4 regions of the Bacillus sp. 01N42_2 genome follow, and region 1 is predicted to be linked to each of the others. Evidence: riboswitches for the same ligand, from Rfam matches in the RefSeq annotation. Region 1 holds a riboswitch; each other region holds the start of a gene.
What was found. A riboswitch is a leader RNA that binds a small molecule or an ion and turns the genes downstream of it on or off. The one in region 1 is predicted to bind thiamine pyrophosphate.
Positions count from the first base shown of each region.

Region 1 (5,913 bases):
AACTATATTTCGCCAAGGAATGATCATTTCCTCTTCTTTTCCGAAAAAACCGAGAACTTTTCCGCTGCCGCCTAAAATAATCGCCTGAATTTTTCCCGTTGTCACGTTAATATCAATATCACCGATGCTTCCGAGTTTTTTTCCGTTCGACACGTTGACTACATCTTTTATTTGAAATTCAGATATGCTGATCATTTGTATCACGCCCTTTGCCCGTTCTTTTTCCTATTATATGAGCGGCCGGGCTGAACCTTGTCACATCGGGCAATCTTTTTTGCGGCTGCACCAGGTGTGGATAAATCTCAGCATGATTTTCGTATAGTCCATCAGCTCATCGACGGACACTTCTTCGTTTACGGAATGGGCGTTTTTTAAATCGCCGGGTCCGTATATGACGCTCGGAATCCCGGCATGATAAAGCCATCCTCCGTCTGTTACGGTTTGGGAAACATCAATGACGGGCTCCTGTTGTTTGACGGCTGAGTGCGATTCCGCCAGAACAGAAACGGCCGGATGGTCCGGGTCGATTTCCAGCGCCGGGAACACCTCTCCTCTGTCTTCAATCATGGAAGACCCGCCCCATTTGAATACCGGCCTGTTTTCCCTGAGCCACAGATCACCGTCAGAGACACGATTGATATAGTCTTCGATTTCTGCCGCAGCTTGTTCGTGCGTTTCGTTCGGGTAAAAGTGGACAGTAATCCATAATCGGCATTCATCGGCGACAAACGCTGCGTGCCTTCCCCCTTCAATAACGGCGGGGTTGATCGTATTGGTGCCTGGCGCAAAGCCGGGATAGCTTTTCGTTACTGCCCAGTGGCGTTCCAGCTCTCCCAAGGCAGTGATGATTTTCGCCATTTTTTCGATTGCGCTCGCTCCGAATGTGCCTCCGCCCGCATGAATCATATTGCGCCTCATGCCGTCATGAAATGTTTGTTTGCTTTTCAATTCTATCCAGCCGGTGATGACTCCGCCCTGCCCTTGAATATGCAGGCTGCTCGTATCCGCGACAACCGCAAAATCCGCGTGATAGCCGGGTTTGCAGCATTCCAGCGTCCCCGCCTCGCCGACTTCTTCTCCGATCACAGACTGTACAATGAGGTCGCCCGCAAGCTCAATGCCTGCATCATGTATCAGCTTCAGAGAAAATAGAACACACGCCAATCCGCCTTTCATATCAGCGGCGCCTCTTCCGATCAGCATGCCGGCTTTAACGAGCGGCTGAAACGGGTCAGAGTCCCAGTCTTCATCCCTGACTTCGGCTACGTCAATGTGTCCGTTTAAAATCAGGCTTTGATGCCCGCTTGAATCTGTCCCTTTTAAAACACCGACTACGTTCGGATCTTCCGGGTACACATCCCACATATCGACCGAGCAGCCCATTTCTTTTAAAAATCCGGCCACCCACTTCTGAGCTTCTGCTGTATTTCTTGCAGGCGGAGCCGGTGTCGGAAAAGCAATCAACCTTTCAGCAATATGTATTAAATCGTCCCGCCGTTTATCCGCCTGCTGCAGCAGCATGTCAAGCTGGTTCATTGAACATCTCTCCTTTTGCTGTATTAAAAAACCCGTTTCATCAAATGAAACGGGTAAAAACGGATTTTCCTCCGCTTTTTTCACCGCTTCCCTCCGCCGGCATGATCCGGATCAGGTCCGTTAAGAGTTGAGACCAACGTCTCTCTCAGCTGCATGTCAGCAGCACCCCCAGGGTGAATTGATTTTATTTGACGGATGATGCCGCTTTTGCACGCGTTAAAAATGGACGGCCGTTGTTCCATAAGACATTGACAGGCATATCGAAAAACGCTGTAAGCCGCTCGTCAGAAAGCATGTCCTTGATTTTCCCGGCAGCGAACACCTCGCCTTGTTTTAAAAGCAGCGCCTGATCAAATACCGGCAGAATTTCTTCAGCATGATGAGTGACATAAAGGATGGACGGCGCATTTTCTTTTTCAGCGATCGACGTTATCGTATCCAGCAGCTGCTCTCTTGCCATAAAATCGAGACCCGTCACGGGCTCATCCAAAATCAGCAGTTCCGGATCAGCCATAAGCGCCCGCGCAATCAGCGCTCTTTGCCTTTCCCCCTGAGATAACGTTTCATACCGTCTGTCCGCGTAGCTGATGGCGCCTAAATCTTTCAGAAGACCGATCGCTTTTTCCCTCACTTGTTCACTCGGTGTTTCATAAAGCCCGATTGAAGCGTACGCGCCGCTGAGGGCGATTTCAAAAGCGGAATCCGCGGCATATAATTTGTGCTGCAGACCCGCTGAAACAAGACCGATTTTTTTTCTGAGCCTGTCACCGAGCTCTGTTTTGCCGAATTGATGACCGAGCACCTGCATCTCTCCTGAAGTGGGAAAGTAATAAGAACATAACATATTCAGCAAGGCTGTTTTTCCGGCTCCGTTCAGTCCGAACAGCACCCAATTTTCGTTTTTCTCAACGCGCCAGTTGATATCTTTCAAAATCCATTGGCCGTTTCTTTTTAATGACACATTGTCCAGCTGTAAAATCATTGCAGTTCCCCCGTTATTTGTTTCAATTTTCTTAAAACTTTTACACATTAGAATACATCACTTTTTCGCAAACGTAAACCGGCGCACGAAAAAAGCCTTTAAAACAATGTTTAAAGGCTTTCTCCGTTATTGATGGATATTCTTATTCATTTGTTTAATGGCTGCCTTTTCAAGCCTTGAGACCTGAGCTTGGGATATGCCGATTTCTTCTGCGACTTCCATTTGGGTTTTCCCCTGGAAAAAGCGCTTTCGCAAAATCATTTTTTCCCGTTCGTTCAGTCTTCTCATGCCTTCTTTCAGAGCGAGCTCCTCAATCCATTGTGTATCCTTATTGCGCTCATCGCTAATCTGGTCCATCACGTAAATCGGATCGCCGCCGTCATTATAAATCGGCTCAAACAGTGATACCGGATCTTGGATGGCGTCAAGGGCAAACACAATTTCTTCATGGGGCACTTCAAGAACTTTGGCGATTTCCTCTGCTGTCGGCTCCCTGCTTGTCTCACTGATTAACCGCTCCCTTACTTGAAGCGCTTTATATGCGATATCGCGAAGCGACCTCGAGACGCGGATCGGATTGTTATCCCGCAAATATCTGCGGATTTCTCCGATAATCATCGGTACAGCGTATGTTGAAAACTTAACATTATGGCTTAGGTCAAAATTATCAATGGATTTCATTAGTCCGATGCAGCCGACCTGAAATAAGTCATCAACATACTCTCCTCTGTTGTTAAACCTCTGAATGACGCTTAAGACAAGGCGCAGATTGCCGTTTACAAGCTTTTCCCTCGCTGAATCATCGCCCTCATCCTGCAATTGCTTAAACAGCTTTCTCATCTCTTCATTCTTGAGCACCGGTAATTTGGAGGTATCCACCCCGCAAATTTCGACTTTATTTCTTGACACGTTTTTCCCTCCCACTAGGAGCTGCTGTACAACGTTAAGTATCTCCTCGGGTGGGAAAAATATGCACCGCTATTTTACAGAAATAAACATCCGGCGCCGGCAATCCTTGCAGCAGTAAGGACCGTCAGATGGAAAAAATTTTACACCATTTTGTTAAACTCTTTTCTCAGTCTTTTAATAATCCGCTTTTCGAGCCGGGAGATATAAGATTGTGAAATCCCCATCATATCGGCTACATCTTTTTGTGTTTTTTCTTCTTCACCGACAAGCCCGAATCGCAGTTCCATGATCTGCTTTTCTCTATCATTTAATTGCTCAAGCGCTTTTTTCAAAAGTTTTTTATCCACATTGGCTTCAATGTCTTTTGTAATAATATCATCATCTGTGCCGAGCACATCCGAAAGCAGCAGTTCGTTTCCGTCCCAATCAATGTTCAGCGGTTCATCAAAGGACACCTCTGAACGGATTTTATTGTTTCGGCGCAAGTACATCAAAATTTCGTTTTCAATACATCGCGACGCGTAGGTTGCGAGTTTGATTTTCTTTTCCGGATTAAACGTGTTTACCGCTTTGATCAAACCGATTGTGCCGATGCTGATTAAGTCCTCGATATTGATGCCGGTGTTTTCGAATTTGCGGGCAATGTAAACGACAAGGCGTAAGTTTCTCTCAATCAGGATGGCCCGCGCCGCCTGATCCCCGCTCGGCAGCTTTAATAAGAGCACCTGCTCCTCTTCTTTAGACAAAGGCGGCGGCAGCGCTTCGCTTCCTCCTATGTAATATACTTCATCACTTTTCAGTCCGAGTTTCATCAGCCATTTATACCACAAATATGTCAGACGCAGCTTAAGTTTTTTCATCTTCCTCCCCCTTCTAAATACAATGCGTTTTGAGTATGATGAATAACAGACTTTTCGTCAGGATACATGCTTCACAGCCTTCCCGGTCAGCATCTTCGGGTGAACGATTCCGTCAAATTCACCGTCCGCTGATAATTGTTTCGCGCTGATGCCGATCAGGCATTTTTCACATGCAATCATCTCGTCTTTCGTTATAATCGTGACGTAATCCGGCTTTAAACAGAGTAAAAATTGATTGTCCTGGCCGACGCCCCTGTATGGAATCAGCCTCAGCTTATCCGCATGGCGGAATGAATCATCAAGCTGCTCTATCACTTCAAGCGGACTGGCAGATTTGATGATGTCCGTTTCCTTTTCACTGAGAATCGGAGCGAATTTGTCAATGTGAAGGATCATGACCGGCGTTTTTGTCAGCGGGTCATACAGCTGATTCCCGGAATCCACCAGGCCTTTTGCGCGGATTGTCTGTCCGCTGAATTCTGCCTGAACCATGACAAGTTCATCGTACTGAATGGACTTCGTCTCGATGTCTTCGATTCTCTTTTTCGAAAAAAACCATACGGCCGGAAATCCGATGACAACAAATATCCAGCTGATCGGATCGCCGAAGCCGGTCTGGCTCGTAACCATGGCGCCGTGTTTTACAATTGATTCTGTCTGCAGCAGGGAATGTACGCCGATCATTCCCCCGCCGACGAGAAAGGTCGCGAAATAAAAGGCGAACAAATTTTGAAAAAAGTACCGAAACCGTTTAAAGCCAAAAGCCGTAAGCACGATGACAACTGAAAATGCCATTTTTCCCGCCGGATGCTCTACAAAGGGAGAAACAGGCGTAAACATCAGAAGCACAATGGCTGATCCGATGAAACCGCCGGCGGCCACTCTTCTTTTTTTCACCTGGCGTTTTAAAATAAAGGCGGTTAATAAAAGCAAAAGAGAATCAAAACAAAAGTTCAACAGCCAAATGACATCCAGATAGATTTTCACATCTGACCCCTTTCCTCTTTTGTCTTACATATCTGTTTCTCTCTCTTGTTTCATAAGTATAAAGCAAGCTCTGTGGGAAAGTCTGTCAATTAATGTTGAGGGGAAAGTACAATTTTTAAGGGATAACCGTTTTATTTGTCGAGGGTCGAAGAGATTGATTTCCTATTGACCGTCTCAGCCAAAAAAGCGCTGCCGTGTCCCGGCAGCGCTCTGTTTTACTCATTGATATAAAGTTTTCCTTTTGCTGTCTGTCTCGTTTCATTTCCATAATCATCTCTTGCAATAACGTCAATTTTTGCTCCGCTTGCTTTGATGGAAGAAGTCGCCGTCCAGTAACCCTCATATCGTCCCGGAGAAATTTCTCTCAGCGGAAGCTCCGTCGCGTTTTGGGTCCCTGCCCGGGCGTTTGTCAGAGGCATACGGATCACGAATGAGGCGTCTAATTTCTTCCCGCTTGAAAAAGCGATTTTCACTGATTCTCCGGCTTTTAATTTTTTATCCGCTCCGGGAACCAATCCGGAGATGACGGGAGCGTGATAATTGACATCAATCACCGTCTTTTTCGTTGTTTTGTTACCCGCTTCGTCTGAGGCCGTGACTTTGATTTCGTTGCTGCCGTTTTCCAAAAGGATTCTTGCT
Region 1 covers NZ_JBFTRO010000002.1:406,369-412,281, forward strand. The annotation lists gene AC1DN5_RS05705 (YlmC/YmxH family sporulation protein) at 1-195, opposite strand, end outside; gene AC1DN5_RS05710 (acetylornithine deacetylase) at 256-1,536, opposite strand; TPP riboswitch at 1,608-1,716, opposite strand; gene AC1DN5_RS05715 (ABC transporter ATP-binding protein) at 1,721-2,518, opposite strand; gene sigG (RNA polymerase sporulation sigma factor SigG) at 2,645-3,427, opposite strand; gene sigE (RNA polymerase sporulation sigma factor SigE) at 3,568-4,287, opposite strand; gene spoIIGA (sigma-E processing peptidase SpoIIGA) at 4,345-5,274, opposite strand; gene AC1DN5_RS05735 (S8 family serine peptidase) at 5,490-5,913, opposite strand, start outside.

Region 2 (5,913 bases), 200 kb from region 1:
AATGTCGCAGCCTGTATCAAGCACCGCGATTTTAATATCCTTTCCTTTAAACCCTTTTGCCCACAATTCTGGCGCCTTAATCACTTTAATACCCTCAGGAAGCTCGTTCACATCCATGATCTGCTCATCCGTGACATAAGGAATCAACCGCATTTCACCATTCATAAAAAAGCCCTCCTTTTTTATGCTTGCGAGTGGATTCAAGGGTGTTGCTACTATTTTATGGCAGATTATGCCGTTCGGAAAGAGTCATTTGAAGCATTTTCATAAAAAAGGCGCAATCTATTGCACTAAATAATTTCAAATAATTGGATGGTTCAACGGCTTTTATTTTGATTCGGCACCAGCTGACGCTATAATTGGAAATGGGAAAGGAGAAGAGGTATGAAGATAAGTGAAGCATTGTACGACTATTTTTCCGAACGGGTGGATCAAATTGCGAAAGAATGGATTGAAACGATGGAAGATTCGGATCCGAATTCGATTTACTCTTTGACAAATCCCGTCATCATAGAAGAGCTGATGGAGCAAGATAAAGAATTTTACCGGCATATTAATAAAATGTATATCATGCCGGAAAAAGAATTTTTAGAAGAGTTCGAGCGATGGGTGATTGAGCTTGCGAAAGACCAGAAGCATCTGGATACCCCGGTCCAGTATGTGGTCCGTGAATTCATGAGAAACCGGAGACTGTACATCAGTTATTATGATGCGTTTGCCGATAAACATGAATCTTCGTTTGCCGAGGGAGAAAGGAAGAGATGGGAGAATTTAATCGTTCAAGTATTTGATTTTACGATTTACACCTTTGTCGATCACGCCGAATATAATTCGAAAATGCAGCTGAATGCGCAAAGAGAAATGATTTTAGAATTAAGCTCGCCGGTTATTACGCTGAGCAATCGGACGGGGCTTCTGCCGCTTGTCGGCAATATTGACACGGAACGCGCCAAATACATTCTTGAAAATACGCTGAGTACATGTGCAAACCGGCTGATTGAGCATCTGTTAATCGACTTGTCGGGCGTAGTGGTTGTCGATACAATGGTGGCGCACCAGATTTTTAAATTAATTGAAGCGCTGAACCTGATCGGCGTTTCGTCCACTTTATCCGGGATCAGGCCGGAAATTGCCCAAACCGCCGTACAGCTCGGCATTAATTTCTCGGATATTACGGTTAAATCCAACCTCGCCCAGGCTCTCAATTATCATCAGTAACATACATATAAGAACAGGCTGCCGAATCACTCCGGCGGCCTGTTTTTATACAAACAACAGTGAAATGAGACAGCTTGCGCCGAATAAAAGGAGCACGAGCATGAAAAAGAACCAGTCGGCGCGGCGCACAGTAACCGTTCTGTAAAACGTGCGGTTTCGGCTCCCTGTAAAGCCTTTAGATTCCATTGCGATCGCTGTGCGTTCCGCCTTTCTGATGGCGCCTGCCAAAAGCGGGATGGTAAAGCGCCTGAAGGCAAAGAGCTTTCCTTTCAGCCCGGAATCAGATGCCGCGCCTCTGATTCTGTGCGCCTGTCTGATAATCAGGATTTCATCTTTCAGAAGAGGAAGAAACCGGAACCCGGCGATCACGCCGTAAGCAAGCTTCGGCGGGAGCTTACATTGCTGAATCAGACTGAGCATAAACAGAATCGGATCGGTTGTGAAAAGAAACATCATCGACAAAGCGGAAAAACATAAAATACGAAACGCGATAGAAATCCCGAGCGCCGCATTATCACTGTTGACGGCAATCGGTCCGAGCTTAAACAGCAGATTGCTTTCGGTTGTCGGGACGTTTCCGAATACGACGGCTGTCCATAAAGAACCGAAGGCAAGAATGACAAACGGAACCGTAAACAGCAGCCATTTTTTCAGCGGCACACGTCCCGCCAAGAGGACGCCTCCGGCAATGATAATATAAAACAAAGCAGGCGTGTACGGGTTATAAATAAACGAAAGCATAACAACGCATAACAAAACAGCCGCCGCCTTAATTGACGGGTTAACAGCCTCCAGCCGCAGGTTCATTTCTCCGCCTCCTGTCGTGTTTCATCCATTCATACCGCAGGGGCAAAGCTAAATGCGCCCGCTCCGCGATTCCGATATGATCAGAAAACAATGAGTCGGGCGTTCCGCGGTACACCAGCTTCGTGCCGCAGAGCACAAGGATCGTATCGGCATAATCTGAGACGAGCTCCATATCATGTGTCACCATTAAAACGGCCGTTCCTTCCTTTTGGATCTCCTGAAGCATCAGCATGCACTCACGCGCCGTTTTTGCGTCCTGCCCGAAAGTCGGTTCATCAAGCAGCAAAACTTTCACCTGATGCATAAGCATCGTGGCGACGCTGAGCCTGCGTTTTTGTCCTTGGCTTAAAGAGAATGGATGCTGTGAGGCATAGCGTCTCAGGCCGAACCGGGTTAAGAGCTGAAGAGCTTTCTCCTTTGCGGCTTGACCGTTTTCAAAGCCGAACAGCAGCTCTTGAATGACGGAATCTGTGACAAACTGGTGTTCAGGATTTTGGAAAACATACCCCATCAGCCGCCGAAGCTCTTTTTCCGAATAGGAATCTACCGGTCTGCCGTCTATTTTGATGTCTCCGCTCACAGGACGGATGAGCTTGGCCGCGGCGGACAGGAGCGTTGATTTTCCGGTTCCGTTAGGGCCGGCAATCGCGGTGATTGACCCTTTTTTTACGGAAAAGCTCACGTCCTGAAAAATGATGTCTGTTCCTCTTATGAATGACAGCCCGTGAACACTCAGCGCGTCCTCTGCCGAAAGCGCGGCGGGCCGGGGGCCGGGAAAGGGCGGTACAGGTTCTTGAAACAGTCTTTCTTTGCACAATGTAAAAGGAATGCTGACGTGCTCCTGCAATGAGATCACCCGCGGAATCGGAATGCCGAGCTGCGTCAGCTCTTCAAGTTTTGTTTCAAAGATCGCGCCCGTCTCTCCGTCCATCACTTTCTGACCCGTTCCGTCAAGGACAATTGTCCTGTCCATCCACGGCGCCCAATGATCAAGCTGATGCTCGATAACAAGAAGTCCGAAGCCTTTTTGGGCCTGCAGTTCTTTGATCAGCCGCACCAATTCACGCACGGAATATGGATCAAGCTGTGCCGTCGGTTCGTCTAAAATAATGAGTTCCGGTTCCATCGCAATGATACAGGCGAGCGCGACCTTTTGTTTTGAACCGCCTGACAGCGAGGCGATCGTCCGTGTTTTCAGATGAGTGATTTCTAATTTTTCCAAAACGTCCTCAATAATTAAGTCCATCTCTTCTTTTGTATATTGCAAATTTTCCAGACCGAAGGCTATTTCATCTTCAACCGTCAGCATGCAAAACTGCTGATCCGGATCTTGAAACACGACCCCGATGGATCGGGCGGCGGGTTCTGACAGGTCCGAAAGAGGTGTTCCGTATAAGGAAACGGTTCCCGTTTGAACCGCATCGCAAGCTTCCGGGTACAGACCGTTTAAACAAAGTGCGAGCGAGCTTTTGCCGCATCCGCTCGGCCCGAGCAATAAAACCCGTTCTCCTTTGCGGAGCTGAAATGACACGTCTTGAAAAACCGGCTTCTCATCCTGCTCATAAGAAAAGGTAAGACGGCGGGCCGATAGAAGGGGTTCAGATGCCTGCATCTTGATTCACCTGTTTCTTTTTCTTCTTGAATTCTTTTCCGAGCGCCATGCCGTTCAGCACCCCTGTGTAAGCCAGCGCATCACTGATTGCTTTGCCGAGAAGGCCGGCAAGAAGCGCACCTGAGACCAGGCGGATGAGAAGCATGACGGCTAATAAACCCGGATTCAAAACAGAGTATCCGGAAATGAACAAGTCATAAATGAAGCTCGCAACAGAAGACCCCATACCGGATAAAAGGAGCACGGGCAGGGTATACACCCGCCAGCGTGTCGCAAAAAAGACCGCTTCCGCACCGATTCCCTGCGCGATGCCGATCAGAATTACCATCGGCCCTGACGGATTTCCGAGTAAACACTCCACAAACGCGGCGATGATTTCAGAAATGAGCGCCGCTCCCGGTTTTTGAATAATGTAGGCGGCAATCACCGAGACGATAAACCAAATACCGTAAATCGGTTCGTAGCTCATCCGGCCGAAAAACCCTGCCGCTATATTGCTTGCATGAGTTGATAATAAATAAACGACAGCAAATACAACACTGATGACGGACATGACGACAATTTCTCTCATTTTCCAATTTTTCATTGTGATCTCCTGCTTTCTTATCGGATAGTCGTATGTATGAAAGAGTTGATTTTACGAAAGACGATTGATCGTAAGTTTCATATTGCAGTGTCCTCCCCCGTTTTTTAATGAAAAATAAAAAACTGCATATCCGAGGGAATATGCAGCAGCAGAACGAAAACGCATGGAAAAAACCCTGCGCTCCGGTCAATCTGCACTTCCCCACGCTGGTATTATCCAGATCGGGTTATAAGGGATCAAAACACGCCTGCCGCATGTTTTATCTCAGCCGATAACAGCACCCCTAGTGCGTTTCCTATACAGTTTTTTATGATGACATCATCATAGTTGATCATGTCTGATTTGTAAACAGCCTTTCTCTAAACAGAGTTTGGAATCGGACCGGAAGATCATTCATAAAGATAAGAAGAGCCCTTTTGATCAAAAGGAAACGGAGGACATCTATGTTTGTTCATACAGTGCAGTCTGGCGACTCGTTATTTTCCATCAGCAGAAAGTACGGATACCCTGTTGACAGCATCAGAAGCGTCAACGGGCTTGAGGAAACGAATATCGTTCCGGGGCAGGCGCTTTTGATCCCTCTTAATGAATATACGGTTCAGCCGAATGATACGTATGCCGTTATCGCAAGTAAAACTTATGTGCCGCAGATGCAGCTGATGCAGGCAAACCCGGATATTCCGCCGAACCGGCTGCGGCCGGGTTTGAAAGTGAGAATTCCGGCTATCTCCAACTATCTGGCGGGAACCCTGCAATTTTATGTCATTCGGACACCTGAAGCGGACAGAGAGCTCATTAATGATTTTGCACCCTATTCATCGGCGATTTCTTTGTTTGAATATCATTTTGGCCCGAACGGAGATATCATGAATGATTTAAACGACAGAACCGCGATAGAAACCACATGGCAAAACAGGGTGCGGCCGCTTGCGGTTATCACGAATCTGACAGAAGGAGGGTTCAGCCCGGAATTAGCCCATCAAGTCCTGCAGAACCCGACGGCGAGAACGAACCTCGTCAATAATATCGTCTACCTGACCGTAAGAAAGGGATACGGCGGTGTCAATATTGATTTTGAACGGATCAGGGAAGCCGACCGGGACCTGTTTACAGGATTTCTCCGGCAGTTAAAAACCAGGCTCTCAGAGCATCAGCTCGCGCTAACGATATCGGTTCCGGCGAAAACAAATGAAGCGGTGCCGTGGCTGAGGGGATATGATTACGGCGGAATCGGAGCCGTCGTCGATTATATGTTCATCATGGCGTACGACTGGCACCATGCCGGCAGTGAGCCTGGACCCGTAGCGCCTTTGACGGAGGTCAGAGAAACCATCAATTTTGCCATCAGCAGGGTGCCGAGAAGAAAGGTGATTCTCGGTGTGCCGCTGTACGGATATGATTGGGTGATTCCGTACCGCCCCGGGACGATCGGATCGGCGATCTCCAATCAGCGCGCCATGGAAACCGCCATGAAATATCAATCAGTGATCCGCTACTCTCAGAGGGATCGTTCCCCTTACTTCCGGTATACGGATGAAAATGGAAGAACGCATGAAGTATGGTTCGAGGATGTGCGGAGCATGAGTGAAAAAATGGTTCTCGTGCGGGAATTCGGACTGCAGGCGATCGGCGCGTGGCAATTAACGCTCGGCTTCAAACCGGGTCCGTGGCTGTTGCGGAACTTTTTCAC
Region 2 covers NZ_JBFTRO010000002.1:607,472-613,384, reverse strand. The annotation lists gene AC1DN5_RS06770 (S8 family peptidase) at 1-165, opposite strand, end outside; gene AC1DN5_RS06765 (STAS domain-containing protein) at 385-1,218, shown strand; gene AC1DN5_RS06760 (energy-coupling factor transporter transmembrane component T family protein) at 1,264-2,025, opposite strand; gene AC1DN5_RS06755 (ABC transporter ATP-binding protein) at 2,000-3,637, opposite strand; gene AC1DN5_RS06750 (ECF transporter S component) at 3,624-4,223, opposite strand; TPP riboswitch at 4,405-4,518, opposite strand; gene AC1DN5_RS06745 (glycosyl hydrolase family 18 protein) at 4,667-5,913, shown strand, end outside.
Region 2: another riboswitch for thiamine pyrophosphate. It lies ahead of AC1DN5_RS06750 (ECF transporter S component); the one in region 1 lies ahead of AC1DN5_RS05710 (acetylornithine deacetylase).

Region 3 (5,913 bases), on a different contig from region 1:
AAGGACGCGAATGCCCTCTATCGTCTTTGCTTTTCCTTCTTTATAAGCCTTGCCGCCTTTAATATAGGCCGTGGTGATATCTTCATAGCCTGCGTAAGCGGGATCATGCAGCAGTTTTAAAGTGAATGCAGCATCCTTTGCGGTGAGCGGCGAACCGTCACTGAAAACGAGATTTTTTCTTAAGCGGAACGTGTAGGTAAGCTGATCTTTGGAAACAGTCCAGCTTTCAGCAAGAGCCGGTGCGGGCTTACCCGTTTTATCCAGCTTGACTAACGGTTCAAAAATAGGATCTGTCGCATTTCCATCCCAGCCGTTTTCATAAAAGTACGGCAGAAACACTCCCCCCGGCGCGGAAATCCCCGCAACAAAAGTGTCCGTTCTGGCTTTCGACTTAACGGGAAGCGCCTCCGGATGAGAAGCTTTAAATTTCTTTGTTTTGACATGGGCGATACGTGTTTCCTGTTTTTTATCCGCCGCAGAAGACGGTTCTTCTCCGGCACTCCCTAGCGCGCACCCTGATAATATGAATGATACCGACAGCGCGAGTATGATGCCCATTGTTTTCATCCTCAAAGTGTTCCCCTTCATTTTGATCGAACCCCCGCATGCTTTTCATCTATCTTTATATAAATCTGCTCCATCTGTTCCTCACTTCTCATAATCTCCCATTTGTTTTTCTCCACAAGCAGTTCGAAATTCAATGTGTGTTTTCTGTACTTTTTTCGCTTTTTACTTTTTTTGCGCACATGTGATGCCTTTTTTAACGCCACTTTTCATCCCTCCGCTTTTCATCCAATGGCTTTCACGCAAAAAAAGGCCCTTATCTGTTTACAAGATAAGAGCCTTCGGTGATCCGATCAGCCAACGTTTGGAAATATGTACTGACTATGTTAATTCATACAATCCCTACCTGTCAACTATAATTTAAAATATCGTTTCATTCCGGGGGTTTTCCTCATACACTCTCTTATTTTTCCGCATATGTTAGAAGAAATAACAGATCCCGATGAAAGAGAGTGATAGTGTGGAAAAGACAACATTGACCGGGCGCATCGTCAGAAAAGATGACCCGGACTATAATGAAGCAAGAACCAATATCAACTTAAGCCTGCAAAGATATCCGGACATCATTGTGTTTTGCCAAAACAAACATGATGCCGTCAATGCACTGAGATGGGCGCGTGAGAATAACGTGCCTTTCCGCATCAGAGGCGGAAGACACAGCTACGAGAATTTTTCCCTGTTAAATGACGGGCTTGTCATTGATCTCAGTGAAATGAAGAAAATAAGAGTGAATAAAGATAAGCGGCTGGTCTCGATTGAAGCGGGTGCCGATTTGGGAGAAGTGTACCGGACACTCTGGCGGTACGGCTTGACTCTTCCCGCGGGAACCATTGCAAATGTGGGAATCACGGGGCTGGCGCTCGGAGGAGGAATCGGATATTTAACAAGGGCTGCCGGCCTGACTTGCGATCGTCTCCTCCAACTCGAGATGATCACAGCAGACGAAAAAGCGGGTGCTGAATTGATAACAGTCAACCGCTCAAAGCATCCTGATTTATTTTGGGCGTCTCAGGGCGGAGGCGGCGGCAACTTCGGCATTGTCACATCGATGGTGTTTAAAGCCTTGCCGATCTCGTACGTAACTATTTTTTCTGTCACTTGGGGCTGGGATGATTTCGAGGAGGTATTTAATACGTGGCAGAACTGGGCTCCATTTACAGATAACCGTCTTACTTCATCCATTCAGTTTTGGCCTAAAGAAGTCAACCGCATAGAAGCGCTCGGCCAATTTATCGGAACAAAAAATGAGCTGAAAGAACTGCTGGCTCCGTTAATGAAAGCGGGAAACCCGACAAGCGGCATGGTCAAGACAGTTCCGTTTATCAGAGCGGCAGCCTTTTTTAACAGCCCGGGAGGCAATGAGCCGCAAAAGATGAAGCGGTCAGGATCCTTTATTGAAAAACCATTGTCAACACGCGCAATTTCTGCTTTAAAATACTACTTGGAGCACGCTCCGAATAAAAACGCCAGTGTCTGGCAGCAATCTCTCGGCGGGGCGGCCGGACGGATCGCTCCGGATCAAACGGCATTCTACTATCGCGACGCAATCATTGCCCAGGAATATATAACAAACTGGACATCTCCTGAAGAGGAAAGACAAAACGTCCGCTGGATCGAAGAGCTGAGAACGTCTCTTTCAAGAGAAACGATGGGGGATTACGTAAATTGGCCTGATATAGACATCAGAAACTGGCTGCGGACATATTACGGAGGAAATGTTGACCGCCTCCGTCAAGTCAAAACGAAGTATGACCCGGAAAACGTATTCCGCTTTGAGCAGAGCATTCCGCCGTTTCGCCGGTCACCGTTTTTCTAAAAAAAGATGAAGATGGACACACTCCATCCTCATCTTTTCTTTTTTATTGATATAAATGGCTTCCCTTCTCGACAAACTCTTTTGCTTTTTCTTTTAATCCTTCATTGAGGGCCTCGTCTTCAGTCAGACCGTTTTCTTTCGCATAATCGCGAATATCCTGAGAAATTCTCATGCTGCAAAACTTCGGGCCGCACATCGAACAGAAGTGAGCCGTTTTTGCGCCTTCAGCCGGCAGCGTTTCATCATGATATTCCATTGCTCTTTCAGGATCAAGCGACAAATGAAATTGATCGCGCCACCGGAATTCAAACCGCGCCTTAGACAGAGCATCATCACGGATCTGAGCACCCGGATGCCCTTTGGCAAGGTCTGCCGCATGGGCCGCGATTTTATACGTAATGACTCCCTCTCTTACATCATCACGATTCGGCAGGCCCAAATGCTCCTTCGGCGTGACATAACAAAGCATCGCCGTCCCGTACCAGCCGATCATCGCCGCGCCGATCGCCGAAGTGATATGGTCATAGCCCGGAGCGATATCAGTCGTTAATGGTCCGAGTGTATAAAAAGGCGCCTCTTTACAGATTTCCAGCTGTTTGTCCATGTTCTCTTTAATTTTATGCATCGGCACATGCCCCGGTCCTTCAATCATCACTTGCACATCGTGCTTCCACGCGATTTCCGTCAATTCTCCGAGAGTCTCCAATTCCGCAAACTGCGCTTCATCATTAGCATCCGCAATCGAGCCGGGACGCAGCCCATCTCCAAGAGAAAATGCAATATCATACGTCTTCATAATTTCACAAATTTCTTCAAAGTGCGTGTACAGAAAGCTTTCCTGATGGTGAGCCAGGCACCATTGCGCCATAATCGCCCCGCCGCGGGATACGATTCCCGTCGTGCGTTTGGCCGTTAACGGGACGTAACGAAGCAATACGCCGGCATGGATGGTGAAATAATCCACGCCCTGCTCCGCCTGCTCAATCAATGTGTCTCGATAAATGTCCCACGTTAAATCCTCGGCGATGCCGTTTACTTTTTCAAGCGCCTGATAAATCGGCACCGTCCCCACAGGTACTGGGCAATTGCGGATGATCCATTCACGTGTCGTATGAATATCTTTCCCGGTGGATAAGTCCATCATCGTATCGGCGCCCCAGCGAATCGCCCACGTCATTTTTTCAACTTCTTCTTCAATAGAAGATGTAACAGCCGAGTTGCCGATATTTGCATTGATCTTCACATGAAAATTCCGGCCGATAATCATCGGTTCACTTTCAGGATGATTAATATTTGAAGGAATGATCGCCCGGCCGCTGGCTACCTCGTCTCTGACAAATTCGGGAGACACATGCTCGCGAATTGCGATAAACTCCATTTCCGGCGTAATGATGCCTTTTCTCGCATAATGCAATTGTGTAACGTTTTTCCCTGCCTTGGCCCGCAGCGGTTTCCGCTGTAAACCGGGATATTCGGCGGCACGGCCTTCTTTTCTATAGCCGTTGTCCTCAGGTTTCACGGCCCGTCCGTTATATTCCTCCACATTGCCGCGCTTTGTAATCCACTTTGTGCGGAGGGGTTTCAGACCTTCATGAATTTGAATTTGTACATCTGGGTCTGTATACGGTCCGCTCGTATCATAAACACGGACCGGCGGATTCTCCTCTTCCCCGAACGCCCCCGTTGTCGGACTGAGGCTGATTTCCCGCATCGGCACTCGTATGTCAGGCGAAGAACCCTTTACATAAACCTTTTTACTGCCTGAAAAACTCGACATAATAGAAATGTTCGCTTGCTGTACTGATTGATTTTGCATACAAATCTCTCCCTTATCCATTTGAATAACAGAACCAAGCTCAGCACCAGCACAAAAAAACCGGATTCATTGGAGAACCCGGTTTTGCAGTCAGAAAGAAACTATTATTGTTTTCCACAACAATAATAAAACCTTTACTTCCCCACGCTGGTACGAACCAGATCAGGTCCAAAGGGTTAAGAAGCCGCCGCTTCTCTCTCAGCCCGCTCAGACGGGCACCCCCAGTAACTATTCATTTCGGTTTCATCGTAACATAATTTGCATAGAAAAAAAAGTATATTATCAAGATTCAGATAATAGAATGACTGGAAGCTCTGTTTCCCTTACGCCTTCTTCAGTATCAAAAACCCTGTAACCCTTTGCCGTTTCCCGGGAAGAGACAGACCGGAACAGCTGATCGTTTTTATAATGAAGCGCAGCGCCGTCATCAGCGGCATAGCCCTCCTGAAGTTTGTTTTCTGAAATCAGACGGTGATACACCGGCCGGCGCTCCGCTTCTCCGTCATAGTGAGGACAAAAGCTTCCAGGCAAAAACCCTAAAGCTTGCAACTCTCTCAACTCTCCTGACGAATCTGTCACTCCTTCTTCAAACCAGCAAATCGCCCCGGCGCTGAGACCAGCCAAGATTACACCGTTCTCCCAAGCCTCACGCAGAATAAGGTCGAGCCCCCATTCTTTCCATAAGACAAGCATATTGCGCGTATTGCCGCCGCCGACATATATGATATCTTTCTTCATGAGAAAGGACCTGAGATCAGAACACGGCGGTTTAAACAGCGACAAGTGATCTGGCTTACACTCCAGCCTTTGAAAGGCCTGATAAAACCTGCCGATATAATTCTCCGAATCTCCGCTTGCCGTCGGCAAAAAACAAACTTTCGGCTTTGACCGCACCGATTGCTCTAAAATATATTGATCCAGCACAAGATGATCCGGCTCCATGGAAAATCCCCCGCCACCCATTGCAATAATCTGCTTCAACGTCATCACCTCTTTTTTCTCAAGTATAACAGAGGCGGTATTCCGTTTTGGATGCCGCCGTTTTAATATTTTTCGCATTGCTATCTGAAAAATGAAAAGACACCGCATAAAATAACAGAGATCCCCGCAACAGTACCGGAACAAGCTTCGAACGGGCATATTTCACCACATCAATCCCCAACACCGTATTACCACTGGCAAACACAGCCCCGATCGCTAATAATAAACTGGTATGGGATCTGAACCGCCCGCAGGCTTATCATTTTTCACAAGCCTTGGAGGGTATTTTCATACAACAAAAAAAGCTTCTACATATGTAGAAGCTTTCTTATACCGGTGGCCGGGGTCGAACCGGCACTCCAGAAGGAACACGATTTTGAGTCGTGCGCGTCTGCCAATTCCGCCACACCGGCATGTAATACGTCGTGTTCAACCGACGTATATAAATATAACATGCATTTTATAAAGTGTCAACGGTTTTAGTAAAGTTTTTTTAATGGTAATGCAGTATACACGATACAAGCAAGACACTTATATTCATAGTCTTCACACTCTTATTATATAAAAAAAGTGATCTGCAATATGCAAATCACTCTCATATATGTTTTGTAATGTGAAAATTAATAACCAATCTAACATGTTGCGTCCAAAGTTAAATTGGTGCCGAGGGCCGGACTTGAACCGGCACGGTAGTCACCTACCGCAGGATTTTAAGTCCTGTGTGTCTGCCAATTCC
Region 3 covers NZ_JBFTRO010000005.1:810-6,722, reverse strand. The annotation lists gene AC1DN5_RS12260 (ABC transporter substrate-binding protein) at 1-588, opposite strand, end outside; gene AC1DN5_RS12255 (FbpB family small basic protein) at 585-770, opposite strand; gene AC1DN5_RS12250 (FAD-binding oxidoreductase) at 1,025-2,380, shown strand; gene thiC (phosphomethylpyrimidine synthase ThiC) at 2,424-4,196, opposite strand; TPP riboswitch at 4,319-4,429, opposite strand; gene AC1DN5_RS12240 (Type 1 glutamine amidotransferase-like domain-containing protein) at 4,479-5,177, opposite strand; tRNA gene AC1DN5_RS12235 (tRNA-Leu) at 5,509-5,590, opposite strand; tRNA gene AC1DN5_RS12230 (tRNA-Leu) at 5,836-5,913, opposite strand, start outside.
Region 3: another riboswitch for thiamine pyrophosphate. It lies ahead of thiC (phosphomethylpyrimidine synthase ThiC); the one in region 1 lies ahead of AC1DN5_RS05710 (acetylornithine deacetylase).

Region 4 (5,913 bases), on a different contig from region 1:
TTGCTCATTCTCTTTTGTCGGCAGCGCAGAAGAAGGGGCTTGTCAGCAGGCAGTATCTCGCTGTCGTACACGGCGTCATGCAGCAGAAAGAAGGAACGGTGGACGCGCCAATCGGCAGAAAACCCGGCAGCATTATTGAGCGGATGGTAACGCCGGAGGGACAAGAAGCGGTAACGCATTTTCAAACGGAAAAAACCGGACGTGTGTTTACGCTTGCGCAGTTGCGGCTTGAGACGGGGCGGACCCATCAAATCCGGGTGCACATGAGTTACCTTGGCCATCCGTTAGTCGGTGATACGCTGTACGGCGGGAAAAACGAGGGAATTGCACGGCAGGCGCTTCACAGTGAGCAGCTTTCATTCGTACACCCCATAACAGGAGAAACGCTCGTTTTTCATGCCCCCGTTCCTGACGATATGAAAACATTGATTGAACATTTGTAAAGCCCGAACCGTTTACCGGTTTCGGGCTTTTTTCATGTCTGACTGCCTTGATCTTCGCGAAAGCGTGAAGCATCATAAGGCATTGAGCTTTCAACAGAGACGGTTTCATGCTCCGGAAAGCGAAAGCCTGTCAGCTGATTCCCGAAGACGCATCCTGTATCAATGTTGATTGTACGGTTGACGATCCGGGGGCGTTTTACCGGGGTATGGCCGTAAACAATCCATGCCTTCCCTTCATAGGCGGCGGCCCAGTCTCTCCTGACAGGTCTGCCGTCGGGATACGTTTCACCCGTGATATCGCCGTACAACACAAATTCTTTTACCTTACGCGAGTATTTACCGATATCGTCAGCTTTTATGCCGGCGTGGGCGACAACGAGATCGCCATTATGTAAAATGTCATAAAGCGGCGCTGACTCATATAATCGGATAAATTGTCTGGAGACTTCCGTTCTGTCGGCGAAAGACAGCTCTTTCAGTTCGGCTGCCGTCGTTTCCAGTCCGTGCATCACTTTTACGGGGTTTCCTTTTAAGTAACGATACAGTTTGTTGCAATGATTTCCCGGGACATAACGGACGATGCCTTTTTCATATGCTTTTGCCACGAAACGCATCACATCTACGGATTTGGGGCCTCTGTCTGTTAAATCTCCCGCAAAGACTAGCGTTCTGTCTTCAGAATGGACGGGCATTCCGTCTTTCACTTCATATCCGAGCTTTTGCATTAACGCGATCATTTCGTCATAACATCCGTGTATATCGCTGATGATGTCATAAGCCATTCTGTCAGCCTCCCTTTTCCGGTTTTTTATTTATTATGGGACTAATTCCTTTACCTAATTACGCTGTTTTGGTACAAATTAAAAAAGAATTTGAAGAAATAATGCCTTATCACTTTTTTTTCGCCGCCAGCCTTGTTAGAATATGCGTTATGTTTTTAAAAAAAGTAAGGTATTGCCCGCTTTAAGCGGGCTTTTATAACCCTTGTTTTAAGGAGGTATTTACAAATGGAACACACATCAGTCGCTTCTTTAGTCGTCGTTCTGATCGTCGCTTTTTTGACGCCGCTCCTTTTACATCGGTTTAAGCTCAGCATTCCGGTCGTTGTCGCGGAAATCATCATGGGGCTTATTATCGGAAAAAGCGGCCTGAATCTCGTCGTTCAGGGAGACACGTGGCTGGAGACGCTGTCTGTTCTCGGCTTTATCTTTTTAATGTTTTTAAGCGGATTGGAAATTGACTTTTCGTCATTTGAGAAAGGGAAGAAAAAACAATTCCTTCCGAACGGCAAGGAAGCACCCAATACGTTTTCTGCCGCATTGATCATATTTTTCGGCATCTTTATTTTATCATTGCTGCTGTCCTATGCCTTTGTATTAGCCGGTTTTATTCAAAACGCGTTTTTAATGACGCTTATTATTTCGACAATATCACTCGGTGTGGTCGTTCCGACTTTAAAGGAAGAACGGATCATGAATTCCAATATCGGCCAGATCATTCTGCTTGTCGCCGTTATTGCGGACTTGGCTACGATGATTCTGCTCGCTTTCTTCTCTTCTCTTTACGGGGAAGACAGCGGAAATATGTGGCTTCTTCTGATTCTCTTTGCCGCGGGGGTGGTGCTGTATTTCTTCGGCAGGATCTTTAAACACCGCTCGTTTGTGCAGTCGATGTCTAAAGGCACCGTCCAGATCGGCACGCGAGCCATTTTTACACTGATTATCGTGCTTGTCGCTTTATCGGAATCTCTCGGGGCGGAAAATATTCTCGGTGCATTTTTAGCAGGCGTTTTGGTATCGCTTCTGTCGCCGAATAAAGAAATGGTGGAGCAGCTGGATTCATTCGGCTACGGGTTTTTAATTCCGATCTTTTTCGTCATGGTCGGGGTGAAGCTGGACATATGGACGCTCTTCCAAGATCCGAAAACATTGACGATGATTCCGCTGCTTCTGCTTGCGCTGTTTATCAGCAAAATATTCCCGGTGTTTTATTTAAAGAAATGGTATGACAAAAGAACCGTGTTTGCTTCGGGGTTTTTGCTGACTTCTACGCTGTCGCTTGTTATCGCGGCGGCTACGATCGGAGAAAGGCTTCACATTATCAGCGCCAATATGTCCGGCGCGCTGACTTTGGTTGCGGTTATCGCCAGCATCATCACACCGGTCGGCTTTAAAAAATTATTCAAGCGGCAAAGTGCGCCGCAGGAAAAGAAGCGCATTACATTTATCGGCGCCAACCAAATGACGCTTCCGGTGACGCTGGAGCTGCCTGATGAGGAATATGATGTGCGGGTCGTCCATGTGTATCAGGAAAATGCCGGGGAAAAGCTTGCGGAATCTGTTTTTTCTGTTGAAACGATTTCTGATTACGAGCCCGGCACGCTTGAGTCGCACGGTATTTTTAAAACGGATATTCTTGTCGTGGCGACGGGAAATGAAGATGTGAACGCTGAAATCGCCTTAATGGCGAAAGAGAAAGGGACTGAGCGCATCATCGCAAGCGTCGGCTCGGTTGAACATGAAACAAAACTGAAGGAAGAGGGCATCAGTATTTTTTCTATCCTTCTGTCTACAAAGACGCTCTTGCGCGCATTAATTGAGGCGCCGGGCGTGATGAACCTTCTAACGAATGAAGAGTCTTCGCTTTATCAGATCAATCTGGAAAATACGGCGTATAACGGCATTATTCTGCGCGAATTTCCGCTGATGGGCGATGTGATTTTCGTTCGGATTTTCAGAGGTGTGGACAGCATCGTTCCGCATGGGGACACGAGGCTGAAAACAGGAGACCGTCTCATCGTTACGGGCTCGCGCAACTACGTGTCGGAGCTGAGAAAAATCCTTGAAGCTTGACCAAATTGCATTTCGTGATAAGATAGAAGGCATAACAAGTAAATGATCAATCGTATGACCACTAGGGGTGTCCTTCATAAGGGCTGAGATAAAAGTGAGACTTTTAGACCCTCATAACTTGAACAGGTTCAGACCTGCGTAGGGAAGTGGAGCGGTATTTTTCGGGTTCCTTTTATCCAGATAAATTCCAAACCACTTTTCCGATGCGGGAAAGTGGTTTTTTTATTTTATCAGGGGGGAAAACTTTATGACATTTTCTGAAGAATGCAGACTGGCGGCAGCCGAATGGTGGGACGGAAGCTTTGTTCATCCGTTTGTAACAGGGATCGGTGACGGAAGCCTGCCGTTAGACCGTTTCAGTTATTATGTACTGCAAGATTCCTACTACTTGACGCATTTTGCAAAAGTTCAGGCGTTTGCAGCCGCATATGCCGAAGACTTGTTTACGACGGGAAGGATGGCGGGCCACGCTCAAGGCACATATGAAGCGGAAATGGCGCTGCACCGCGAATTTACGGAGATTTTAGGGATTACAGAAGAAGAGCGCGCGGCATTTAAGCCGGCGCCGACAGCCTATTCTTATACGTCTCATATGTACAGATCGGTGATGAGCGGGAATTTTGGAGAAATTTTAGCCGCGCTTCTGCCCTGCTATTGGCTTTATTATGAAGTCGGCGAACGCTTAAAGGAATGTAAACCGGAACATCCGATTTACGAAAAATGGATCGGTACATACGGCGGAGACTGGTTCAGACAGCAGGTCGAAGAACAGATCAGCCGTTTTGACGAGATTGCTGAAAACAGCACAGAGGAAATCCGCGCGAAAATGAAAGAGAATTTTGTGATTTCAAGCTATTATGAATATCAATTTTGGGGAATGGCTTATCAAAAAGAAGGCTGGTCCGAGAAGGGCGGAAAAGAGGTGGAATCCTTTGGAGCTGCACGCCGTAACTGATAATCGCAAACCCGTTGCCGAGCTGGCCGAGGATATTCTATCGATTCAGCGCGAAGTAAGCTTTATCCATATCCGTGAGCGGGATAAAACAGCAGGAGAGATCATGCAGCTTTTGTCACTGTTGAAAAGAGGCGGTGCGGATAAGGACAAATTGATCATCAATGATCGGGCGGATATCGCGTTTTTTGCCAATATACACCGTGTTCAGCTCCCGTCCAGCAGCTTTTCCGTAAAGCAGGTGCGAAGCAGATTTCCCCATCTTCATATCGGACGTTCGGTTCATTCGCTGGAAGAAGCCATCCAAGCTGAAAAGGAAGATGCGGATTATGTGGTGTTCGGCCATGTGTTTGAAACGGAATGTAAACAAGGACTTGAAGCAAGAGGCATCAGCCTGCTTTCAGAGATCAAACGCACGCTTTCCATCCCCGTCATTGCAATCGGCGGAATGACACTGCAGACGATCCAGCTCACAAAGCAGGCGAAACCGGACGGAATTGCTGTCATGTCAGGCATTTTCTCAGCTGAAAATCCTGAGGAGGCGGCAAAACGGTATGCACGCGCGGTGAAGGAGGCTGATTATGAAGAAGCACTATGATACGGCGGTTATCGGGGGCGGAATTATCGGATGCGCCATTTCTTATGAGCTGGCGAAGACGCAGCAGAACGTTGTCTTGTTTGAAGCCGGGGAAGTCGGCCGAAAAACGACAAGCGCTGCGGCGGGAATGCTTGGCGCTCACGCGGAATGTGAAAACCGGGATGCGTTTTTTGATTTTGCTATGCACAGCCAAAGACTGTATGAAGCGGCGGGGCAAGAGCTTGAGGAAGCCAGCGGCATTAATATCAGGCGCCATAACGGCGGAATGCTTAAACTGGCGTATACAGAAGAAGACATGACCCGTTTACGGAAAATGGATGATTTATCTTCCGTCACTTGGCTCTCAGCGGAGGAGGTTCTTGAAAAAGAGCCTTACACTTCAAAGGACATTCTCGGCGCATATTTTATAAAAGACGATGTCCATGTCGAACCTTACTATGTTTGCAAAGCATATGCAAAAGGGGCGCGGCGTTATGGCGCTGACATATGTGAGCATACACAAGTCACTTCCGTAAAACGGGTGAACGGAGAATACTGCATCACAACGTCCGGTGGGGATGTTTATGCTGACAAAGTCGCAGTTGCCAGCGGTGTATGGAGCGGCCGGTTTTTCAGCCAGCTCGGCTTGGGACAGCCTTTTTTCCCTGTGAAAGGAGAATGCCTCTCTGTGTGGAATGACGAAATCCCGCTGACCAAAACCCTTTACCATGATCATTGTTATGTCGTTCCGAGAAAAAGCGGGCGGCTTGTCATCGGCGCCACGATGAAACAGGGCGACTGGAGCGACACGCCTGACATCGGCGGGATTGAGGCTATCATTGCGAAAGCGAAAACCATGCTTCCCGCCATCGAACATATGAAAATAGACCGTTTTTGGGCGGGGCTCAGGCCGGGAACAAAAGACGGAAAGCCGTTTATCGGGCGGCATCCTGATAACAGCGGCATCATATTCGCCGCCGGCCATTTTCGAAACGGCATCCTGTTAGCTCCGGCAACGGCTGAAATGGTGCGGGATATGATCCTGGGAAGACAGGTTAAACATGAATGGGTAGAAGCGTTTCGAATTGA
Region 4 covers NZ_JBFTRO010000005.1:256,861-262,773, forward strand. The annotation lists gene AC1DN5_RS13565 (RluA family pseudouridine synthase) at 1-443, shown strand, start outside; gene prpE (bis(5'-nucleosyl)-tetraphosphatase PrpE) at 476-1,225, opposite strand; gene AC1DN5_RS13575 (monovalent cation:proton antiporter family protein) at 1,451-3,295, shown strand; TPP riboswitch at 3,349-3,457, shown strand; gene tenA (thiaminase II) at 3,543-4,250, shown strand; gene tenI (thiazole tautomerase TenI) at 4,228-4,845, shown strand; gene thiO (glycine oxidase ThiO) at 4,829-5,913, shown strand, end outside.
Region 4: another riboswitch for thiamine pyrophosphate. It lies ahead of tenA (thiaminase II); the one in region 1 lies ahead of AC1DN5_RS05710 (acetylornithine deacetylase).